DNA from 2 places in the Streptomyces sp. NPDC055632 genome. Region 1 is predicted to be linked to the other one. Evidence: riboswitches for the same ligand, from Rfam matches in the RefSeq annotation. Region 1 holds a riboswitch; the other holds the start of a gene.

Region 1 (4,438 bases):
AGGACGGGGCCGAGGACGGCGTGCAGTCCGTGGCCCTCCATGCCGTACGTGCCGGGGCGCAGCGAGGCGAGGCTGCGGGTGAGGGTGATCCGGTCGGGGCCCGTGGCGTGCACGGTCAGTCTCGGATCGCCGGGCAGGGGGCGTACGGACGACGCCTTGAGGGCGAGGTCGCTGGCGTACCGGCCGGCCGCGACCGCGGCCGCGCCGGCACCGAGCAGGGTGGTGACGGCCGCTGCCGTCGCTGTAGCCGGGCGCACACCCCCAGTGTCCGCAGGACGGGACCGGGGTGCCACCGGAAGGTCCGGAGGGGTGCGTTCCGGGGCCCGGGGGCGTCCCCCGGGAGAGTGACGTGGCTCTCCTCGGCGGGGTCCCCCGGTCGGGTGGTCCGGTCCGGGGAGCGGAACGGGGCGGCGGGGGAGGAACCGGGACGGGTCGCCGAGGCCTTGCGGGGCCCGGATTACCCGGGGTCGCAGGGTGACCGCATCGTGGACGGCGTCGCTCGCGGACCCCTCCGGAGGGTCAAGCGGAATCTCTTGACACCGGTTAGGGACACCACGCCGCCCGCCCCAGTTCATCTTCCGTTCACCCAGGTTGCTTACGTTCGACCAGCCACTGACGTCGAACGATTGCCTGGGTAAATGGAACACATCACGCTGCTGCTCGCCATTGTGGTCGTGACAGCTCTCGTGTTCGATTTCACGAACGGTTTCCACGACACCGCCAACGCGATGGCCACGACCATCTCGACCGGTGCGCTCAAGCCCAAGACGGCGGTGGCCATGTCCGCCGTGCTCAACCTCGTCGGCGCGTTCCTGTCCGTGGAGGTCGCCAAGACGATCTCCGGCGGGATCATCAACGAAGAGGGCATCCGCACAGAGGTGATCTTCGCCGCGTTGGTCGGCGCCATCCTGTGGAACCTGCTGACCTGGCTGCTCGGACTCCCGTCCAGCTCCTCCCACGCGCTCTTCGGCGGCCTCATCGGCGCCGCGGTCATGTCGGCCGGCTGGTCGGCCGTGAACGGCTCCACCATCGTCACCAAGGTCCTCATCCCGGCCGTCGCCGCGCCGCTCGTCGCCGGCCTCGCCGCGATGGCCGCCACCAAGCTGACGTACAAGATCAAGGCGAACCCCGAGGCGAAGGCCACGGCCAAGGGCTACCGGGCCGGCCAGATCGCCTCCGCCGGTCTCGTCTCCCTCGCCCACGGCACCAACGACGCCCAGAAGACGATGGGCATCATCACCCTCGCCCTGGTCACCCAGGGCGTCGTCGCCCCCGGCTCGAACCCGCCCCTCTGGGTCGTCGTCTCCGCCGGCGTCGCGATCGCGCTCGGCACCTACCTCGGCGGCTGGCGCATCATCCGCACCATGGGCCGGGGCCTCACCGACCTCCAGCCGCAGCAGGGCTTCGCCGCCCAGACCAGCGCCGCGACGGTCATCCTGGCCTCCTCGCACCTCGGCTTCTCCCTCTCCACCACCCAGTCCTGCTCGGGTGCCGTGATGGGCGCCGGCCTCGGCCGCAAGGGCGGAGTCGTCCGCTGGTCGACCGCGACCCGGATGTTCGTCGCCTGGGGCCTGACCCTGCCCGCCGCGGGCCTGGTCGGCGCCGGCGCCGAGTTCCTCACCAAGCAGGGCCCCTGGGGCATCGCCGCCGTCGCGGTCCTGCTCGTGACCGGCTCGGCGGTCATCTGGGCGCTCTCCCGCCGCAAGCCGGTCGACCACCACAACGTCACGGCCGACGACCTCGACGCCTCCGACGCCGAGCCCGCGGGCGTGGTGACCACCGCCATCGCGGCCGTCACCCCGCCGCCGGCCGGCTCCGTGGCCGCCGTCACCGACGAGGACCTCAAGGCGACCATCCCCGCCCCGGCCCCCACCGACCCGACCGCTCCCCCGGCCCCGGCCGCGAAGGTCTAAGGAAAGAACCACATGAAGATCGACTGGGCAGCCCTCGGCTCCGTCTTCGGCGTCAGCCTCGTGGCAACCGTCGCCCTGGTGGGCCTCTTCACCCTCGGCATCGTCGGCCTCACCAAGCAGGAGGAGGCCGTGGCCCGGGGAGGCTCCGCCGCCCTGGCCCGCACCGGCGCCTACGCCTGCTTCGGGCTGTGCCTGGCGGCCGTGGCGTACGGCATCTACCTGATCGTCGTCTGACGGTCCCCGCTCCACCGGCCGGGCGGTCCGCACCTTCGGGTGCGGGCCGCCCGGCCCTTTCCTGTGGTGCTCCGCACAGTGCGCCGCCGCAGGTCAAGGCTGGGTTGACGCCCGTTCTCGGGGCGTGGTGGACTGCCGAGGCCATTACGGCGGCAGCAGAGGAAGTCCGGTGCGAATCCGGCGCGGTCCCGCCACTGTGACCGGATCCGAGGGTCCGGGAGTCAGGAACTCTCGCCGCCGGTCACGTCGATCCAGGGCGCGGACCCTGAGTGAGGACATAGCGCCATGCCCGGCCGCAGCAGAGCCACCGGTGTCTTCGCGTACGGAGCGGCCGCGGGCCTCGCCGTCGACCTGCTCCTCGGCGACCCCCGCCGGGGCCACCCCGTCGCCGCGTTCGGCCGGGCCGCCGCCGCCGTCGAGCGGCGCCTCCACCACGACCACCGCGGCTGGGGCGCCCTGCACACCGCCGTCTGCGCCGGTTCCACCGCCGCCCTCGGCGCCCTCGCCGCCCGGACCGTGCGGAACCGGCCGGCCGCCGCCGTCGCGCTGACCGCCGCCTCCGTGTGGGCCGTCGTCGGCGGGACGACCCTGGGCCGTGAGGCCCGCGCGATCGGCGGGGCGCTGGCCGCCGGGGACCTGGAGGTGGCCCGCGAGCGGCTGCCCCACCTGTGCGGGCGCGACCCGCAGTCCCTGGACGGTCCCGCGATGGCCCGCGCGGTCGTCGAGTCGGTCGCCGAGAACACCTCGGACGCCGTGGTCGGCGCCCTGTTCTGGGGCGCGGTCGCGGGCGTGCCGGGGCTCGTCGGCTTCCGGGCCGTCAACACCCTGGACGCGATGGTCGGCCACAGGTCGCCCCGGTACCGCCGCTTCGGCTGGGCCTCGGCCCGCCTCGACGACCTGGCCGGCTGGCCGGGCGCGCGCCTGACAGCCGCGCTCGCGACCGTCGCCGGCGGGAACCCGCGCGGGGCCGTACGGGCCTGGCGGGCGGACGCGTCGAAGCACCCGAGCCCCAACGCGGGCCCGGTCGAGGCCTCCTTCGCGGGCGCGTTGGGCGTACGGCTCGGGGGCACCCTCTCGTACGGCGGGCGCGTCGAGCACCGGCCGGTCCTGAACGGGGAGGGGCGGGCCGTCGAGGTGGCGGACATCGAGCGGGCGGTGGCGCTCTCGCGCCGGGTGACCGCGCTGACCCTGGCCGCCTGCGTGGGCGGCCGTCTGATCGCCGGCGCGGTGAAGCGCGGGAAGCGGAGGAGCGCATGAAGGGCGGGAGGGGCGGGGGGCTGCTGGTCGCCGGGACCACGTCCGACGCGGGCAAGAGCGTCGTGACGGCCGGGATCTGCCGGTGGCTGGTCCGCGAGGGCCTGAAGGTGGCGCCGTTCAAGGGGCAGAACATGTCCCTCAACTCCTTCGTCACGCGCGAGGGCGCCGAGATAGGCCGGGCCCAGGCCATGCAGGCGCAGGCCGCCCGGGTCGAGCCGACCGCGCTGATGAACCCGGTGCTGCTCAAGCCGGGCGGCGACCGCTCCAGCCAGGTCGTCCTGATGGGGAAGCCGGTGGGCGAGATGAGCGCCAAGGGCTACCACGGTGGGCGGCAGAAGGAGCTGTTCGAGCCCGTCATGGCGTGCCTGGAGGAGCTGCGGAGCACGTACGACGCGGTGATCTGCGAGGGCGCGGGCAGCCCGGCCGAGATCAACCTGCGGCGCACCGACATCGTGAACATGGGCGTGGCGCGGGCCGCCGGGCTGCCCGTGGTGGTGGTCGGGGACATCGACCGGGGCGGGGTCTTCGCCCAGTTCTTCGGCACGACGGCGCTGCTGTCCCCCGAGGACCAGTCGCTCGTCGCCGGATACCTGGTGAACAAGTTCCGGGGCGACGTGAGCCTGCTCGAACCCGGGCTCGACATGCTGTACGGCCTGACCGGGCGCCGGACCTTCGGCGTCCTGCCGTACGCGCACGGCCTAGGCATCGACGAGGAGGACGGCCTGCGGGTCTCCCTGCGCGGCACCGTCAGGGAGTCGGTGGTGGCGCCGCCGGTCGGCGCGGACGTGCTGCGGGTCGCCGTCTGCGCCGTCCCCCTGATGTCCAACTTCACGGACGTGGACGCGCTCGCGGCCGAGCCGGGCGTGGTCGTCCGGTTCGTGGACCGCCCCGAGGAGCTGGTCGACGCGGACCTGGTGGTCGTGCCGGGCACGCGCGGCACCGTGAAGGCGCTCGCCTGGCTGCGGGAGCGCGGCCTCGCGGACGCCCTGGCCCGGCGCGCGGCCGAGGGCCGCCCGGTGCTCGGCATCTGCGGC
Region 2 (4,438 bases), on a different contig from region 1:
ATGAGCACGTCCACCGCCGCCATCCGCATCCGCGCCCGGGCCGGAGCCGTCATCGCGATGGCGGCCTTCCTCGGCGTCGTCGCCTTCTTCTGGCCGTTCCTCGTCGCGCCCGGCAAGTTCGGCTCGCACTACGCCCCGCCGCTGATCTTCGGCGTGCTCCTGGTGATCGTGCTCTGCGTGGTGATCTCCGAGATCGCCGAGGGCGGCATCGACTCCAAGGCGCTGGCCATGCTGGGGGTCCTCTCCGCGGTCAACGCCGCCATCCGCCCCCTCGGCGCGGGCACGGCCGGGATCGAGACGGTGTTCTTCGTCCTCGTGCTCGCGGGCCGGGTCTACGGCCCCGGCTTCGGCTTCACCCTGGGCTGCACGTCCCTGTTCGCCTCGGCCCTCATCACCGGCGGCGTCGGCCCCTGGATGCCGTACCAGATGTTCGGCTGCGCCTTCGTCGGCATGCTCGCGGGCTTCCTGCCGAAGGCCACGGGGCGCCGTGAGGTCGCCCTGCTCGCGGTGTACGGCTCGCTCTCCGGCTACCTCTTCGGCTTCCTCCTGAACCTCTCCTTCTGGCCGTTCTCGCTCGATCCGAACAGCTCCATCGCCTATCTCCCGGGGCTCCCGTTCACCGAGCAGTTCCAGCGGTACCTGGCCTTCGACCTGGCCACCTCCCTCGGCTGGGACACGGGCCGAGCCGTCACCAACTTCGTCTGCGTCGTCCTCGCGGGACCGGCGGTCCTCACGGTCTTCCGCCGGGCCGCCCGCAAGGCCCGCTTCCAGGCCCCGGTCCGTTTCTCCCCCCGGCCCCTCCGGAAGGAGGAGGACGCCCCGAAACCGCGGGCCGACCGGGCGTAGGCCTCATGCGTCGCCGTCGCCGTCGCCGTCGCCGTCGTCGTCGTCGCCGTCGTCGGAGTGGGGGCGCAGCAGATAGGTGTCCATGATCCATCCGTGGCGTTCCCTGGCCTCCGCCCGCGCGCGGCGGATCTCGTCGGCGACCTCGGACAGCAGGCCCGAGATCAGGATCTCGTCGGGCGTGCCGATGTAGGCGCCCCAGTAGATCCACGTGGTGTCACCGGCGATGTGCCGGAAGGACTCGTGGGCGTCGAGCATCACGACGATGTCGCCGTCGGCGTTGCCGGCCGTCTCGGGGAGCCGCCGCCCGGGCGTGACGTGGATCGGCCGGCCGACCCGGTTCAGACCGATGCGGTGGCGCGCCGCGAGGGCGGAGACGCTGCTGATCCCCGGGACCACGTCGTACGTGAACGCCACGTTCCCCCGGGCCGTGATGTCCTCCAGGATCGCCAGCGTGCTGTCGTACAGGGACGGGTCGCCCCACACCAGGAACGCCCCGCGCTGCCCGGGAGCCGTCTCGTCGCGGATCAGCCGCTCGCAGACGTCGGCGCGCCGACGGCGCCAGTCGTGGACGGCTTCCGCGTACGGGACGGACTCCTCCTGGGAGCGGTCGCGCCACGGGTCCTCCGCCTCGACGACCCGGTAGGGCCCGGTGACGTGCTCGTCGAGCATGTCCCGCCGGAGGCGTACGAGGGAGGACTTCTCCCGGCCCTTGTCGAGGACGAAGAACACGTCGGTCCGGCGCATGGCCTTCACCGCCGCGAGCGTCAACTGGTCGGGGTCCCCGGATCCGATGCCGATGACCGTGAGATGCCTGGGGGTGTCGCTCGACGTCATGGTGCTCCTTGGTCGTTTCCGTCGTGGAACGGGTCCGCCGGCCGTGCGCCGGGGTTGCGGGCGGTCGGCGGGGTCCGGGCCCGGCGCTCGACGCCCGTGGGCGCGGAGACCGCCGCTCCGGTCGTGACCGCGCACGGCCGGGGCGGCGGTCCGCCCGGTCAGGACAGGCCGGGCAGCGGTACGTCGAGGACGGGGACGGGGCGCGGGGTGCCGTCGGCGTCGACGGCGACGAAGGTCAGGAAGGCGGTCGCCACCTCGGTGGCGGGGCCGGTGCTGTTCCAGCGCTCGGAGGTCACCCGGACCCCGACGGTCATCGACGTCCGCCCGGCCCGTTCGAGGCCGGCCTCGACGCTGAGCAGGTCTCCGGCCCGCACGGGGGCGAGGAAGGTCATCCGGTCGACGGAGACGGTGACGGCCGGGCCGTCGGCGTGCCGCCCGGCGGCCGCCGCCGCGGCGTCGTCGATGAGCTTCATCATCACGCCGCCGTGGATGGTGCCGTAGAGGTTGGTGTCGTGCTCGCTCATGATGTGGGCGAGGACGACCCGGGAGTCGTCCGGCGTCTTGGCGGGACGGGCGGCGGGAACGGGGCTGGTGACGGTGGGATCGGCCACGTCAACTCTCCTTCGCGAGTCGCGGCGGGGCTGTTCCGCGCGCACGGGGTGTGGGCGCGCGGGCGGCGGGCAGGTCTTCGGACTCGCGGGCGCGCCCACCGGACCGGTCCGGAGGACACCTACTGGCCGTCGCTTCCCAGCCCCTTCCCGGGGCCAGTGCGTATGACGGCGGTCGTTCCCGCTCACCGCTGCGGGGCAGTCCCGGATTCCCACCGGGTTCCCTCTTGCGACGCATCCCGCCTGGCGGACGGGGGCGAACCAGCTGCGCGACCAGCCTACGCCGCACTCCGACGGGGTCGTTCCGCGCGTCGCCGCCGGCCGGGCGGGGAGTCCGTACCCCTCGCCCGACGCCCCTGATCCGAGGCCGGGCCACGCCCTCCCGGCCCGGCCGGGGCCCGTGCGGACGAGCCTTGGCGGAAGGCTCCGACTGGCTCGAACCGCACCCCATGTACGGCAGCGGGCCTGTACGTTGCTGGGGAGAAGAGGCGGGGCGACGTGAGGGGCGGGTGGGGGCTTTGCTGACCGAGGCTTTGACCGCGTTGGCCGCGGCGGGCGGCGGGGCGGTGGTCCAGGCCGCCGGCACCGACGCCTGGCACGCGGTGCGGCAGCGGGTCGCCGAACTGTTCGGCCGCGGTGACGCGGAGCGGGGGCGGGCCGAACTGGAGCGGCTGGACCGGACGGCCCGGGCGCTCGAGCCGGGCGCCGCCACGGATCCGGACCGGGAGCTGTCGCGCCAGGAAGGGGTGTGGCAGGAGCGGTTCGAGGTCCTGCTCGCATCCCTCGACGCGGGGGACCGGGAGCGGGCGGTCCGGGACCTGCGCGCCCTGTCGGCCCTCGTCGCCGACCCGGAGGCCGACACGGCCCTGGCGACCGGGAACGCGCTGGCGCGGGACGGCGGCAGCGCCGTGACCGGGGTGAGGCGGTCGGGCGACGGGCGCGCCGCACGAGCCGTGAACACCGGGGACGCGGAGGCCGTCGGCGCGGGGTCCAGCGCGGTCAGCGGCATCGTGACCGAGTAGACGGCCGGGACCTCGGTATGGCCAGGTGGCGATGGAGCAGAGGGCACGATCCCGGCACGCACACCCCGGCCGGGGGCACGGAGGGCGGCGTCACCCCCGCACAGCGGGTGACGGGCAGCGGGAACGCGAGCGCGACGCACGGCGGCATCGCCGTCACGGGCATCTACCACGCCCATTCCGGCGTGGTGCTCCCGCCGGAGGCGGTGCGGCCCGTGTCCGAGGTCAAGGCCCGGCCCGGACTGGACAACCCGCCGTACCGCACCACCCGCTTCGTGGGGCGCACCGCCGAACTCGACCGCCTCGACGCCGCCATGAAGAGGAACGGCGGCGTGGGGCTCCATGCCGTGCACGGACTCGGCGGGGTCGGCAAGAGCACGCTGGTCGCGCACTGGGCGGCCACCCGGGCCCGCAGGCACCGTCTCGCGCCCGTCCGGTGGATGTCCGCCGACAGCGCGGCGGGCGTGGAACGGGGCCTGGCCGCCCTCGCCACCGCCCTGCAGCCCGCCGTCTCCAAGGCGCTGACGGTGGAAGCCCTGGCCGAGAACGGGATGCAGTGGCTGGCCACGCACAGCGGCTGGCTGCTCGTCCTGGACAACGTCAACCACGTCGCCGACATCGCCCCGCTCCTGGCCCGCCTGCCCCACGGGCGTTTTCTCGTCACCAGCAGGCTCGCCACGGTGTGGCACGACGCCGGCGAGGTCATCCGGCTCGACGTCCTGCGACCGGACGAATCGCTGGCCCTGCTCACCCGCATCGCGACCGTCGGCGGCGGCCGGGACCTCTCCGGAGCGGCCGAACTCTGCGCGGACCTGGGCCATCTCCCCCTGGCCGTCGAACAGGCCGCCGCCTACCTCGCCCAGAACCCCCTGCTGACCCCGGGCGCGTACCTGGGCCTGCTCCGGCGGAACCCCGGCCCGCTGTACCAGCGGGGCGGCGAGGGCTTCACCGTCCACGAACGCACCATCGCCCGCATCTGGCGCGTCACCCTGGACGACATCCGCGAACGGCGGCCGCAGGCCGCCGACATGCTGCGCACCCTGGCCTGGTACGCGCCCGACGGCATCCCCACCGGGCTCCTGGACGACGAGGACGCGCCGGCCGGGGTCGTCGACGCGATCGGCGTCCTGA

Evidence for each region. A riboswitch is a leader RNA that binds a small molecule or an ion and turns the genes downstream of it on or off. The one in region 1 is predicted to bind cobalamin.
Region 2: linked by a shared signal. The riboswitch ahead of ACWGSR_RS34875 (acyl-CoA thioesterase) and the one ahead of ACWGSR_RS11835 (cobalamin biosynthesis protein) in region 1 are both predicted to bind cobalamin.

Annotation. Positions count from the first base shown of each region.
Region 1 is NZ_JBSHHY010000006.1:251,531-255,968, reverse strand. It holds gene ACWGSR_RS11850 (alpha/beta hydrolase) at 1-257, opposite strand, end outside; gene ACWGSR_RS11845 (inorganic phosphate transporter) at 639-1,913, shown strand; gene ACWGSR_RS11840 (hypothetical protein) at 1,926-2,147, shown strand; cobalamin riboswitch at 2,259-2,400, shown strand; gene ACWGSR_RS11835 (cobalamin biosynthesis protein) at 2,433-3,404, shown strand; gene ACWGSR_RS11830 (cobyric acid synthase) at 3,401-4,438, shown strand, end outside.
Region 2 is NZ_JBSHHY010000052.1:8,715-13,152, forward strand. It holds gene ACWGSR_RS34860 (ABC transporter ATP-binding protein) at 1-4, shown strand, start outside; gene ACWGSR_RS34865 (ECF transporter S component) at 1-846, shown strand; gene cobF (precorrin-6A synthase (deacetylating)) at 850-1,680, opposite strand; gene ACWGSR_RS34875 (acyl-CoA thioesterase) at 1,839-2,291, opposite strand; cobalamin riboswitch at 2,343-2,569, opposite strand; gene ACWGSR_RS34880 (hypothetical protein) at 2,822-3,310, shown strand; gene ACWGSR_RS34885 (tetratricopeptide repeat protein) at 3,328-4,438, shown strand, end outside.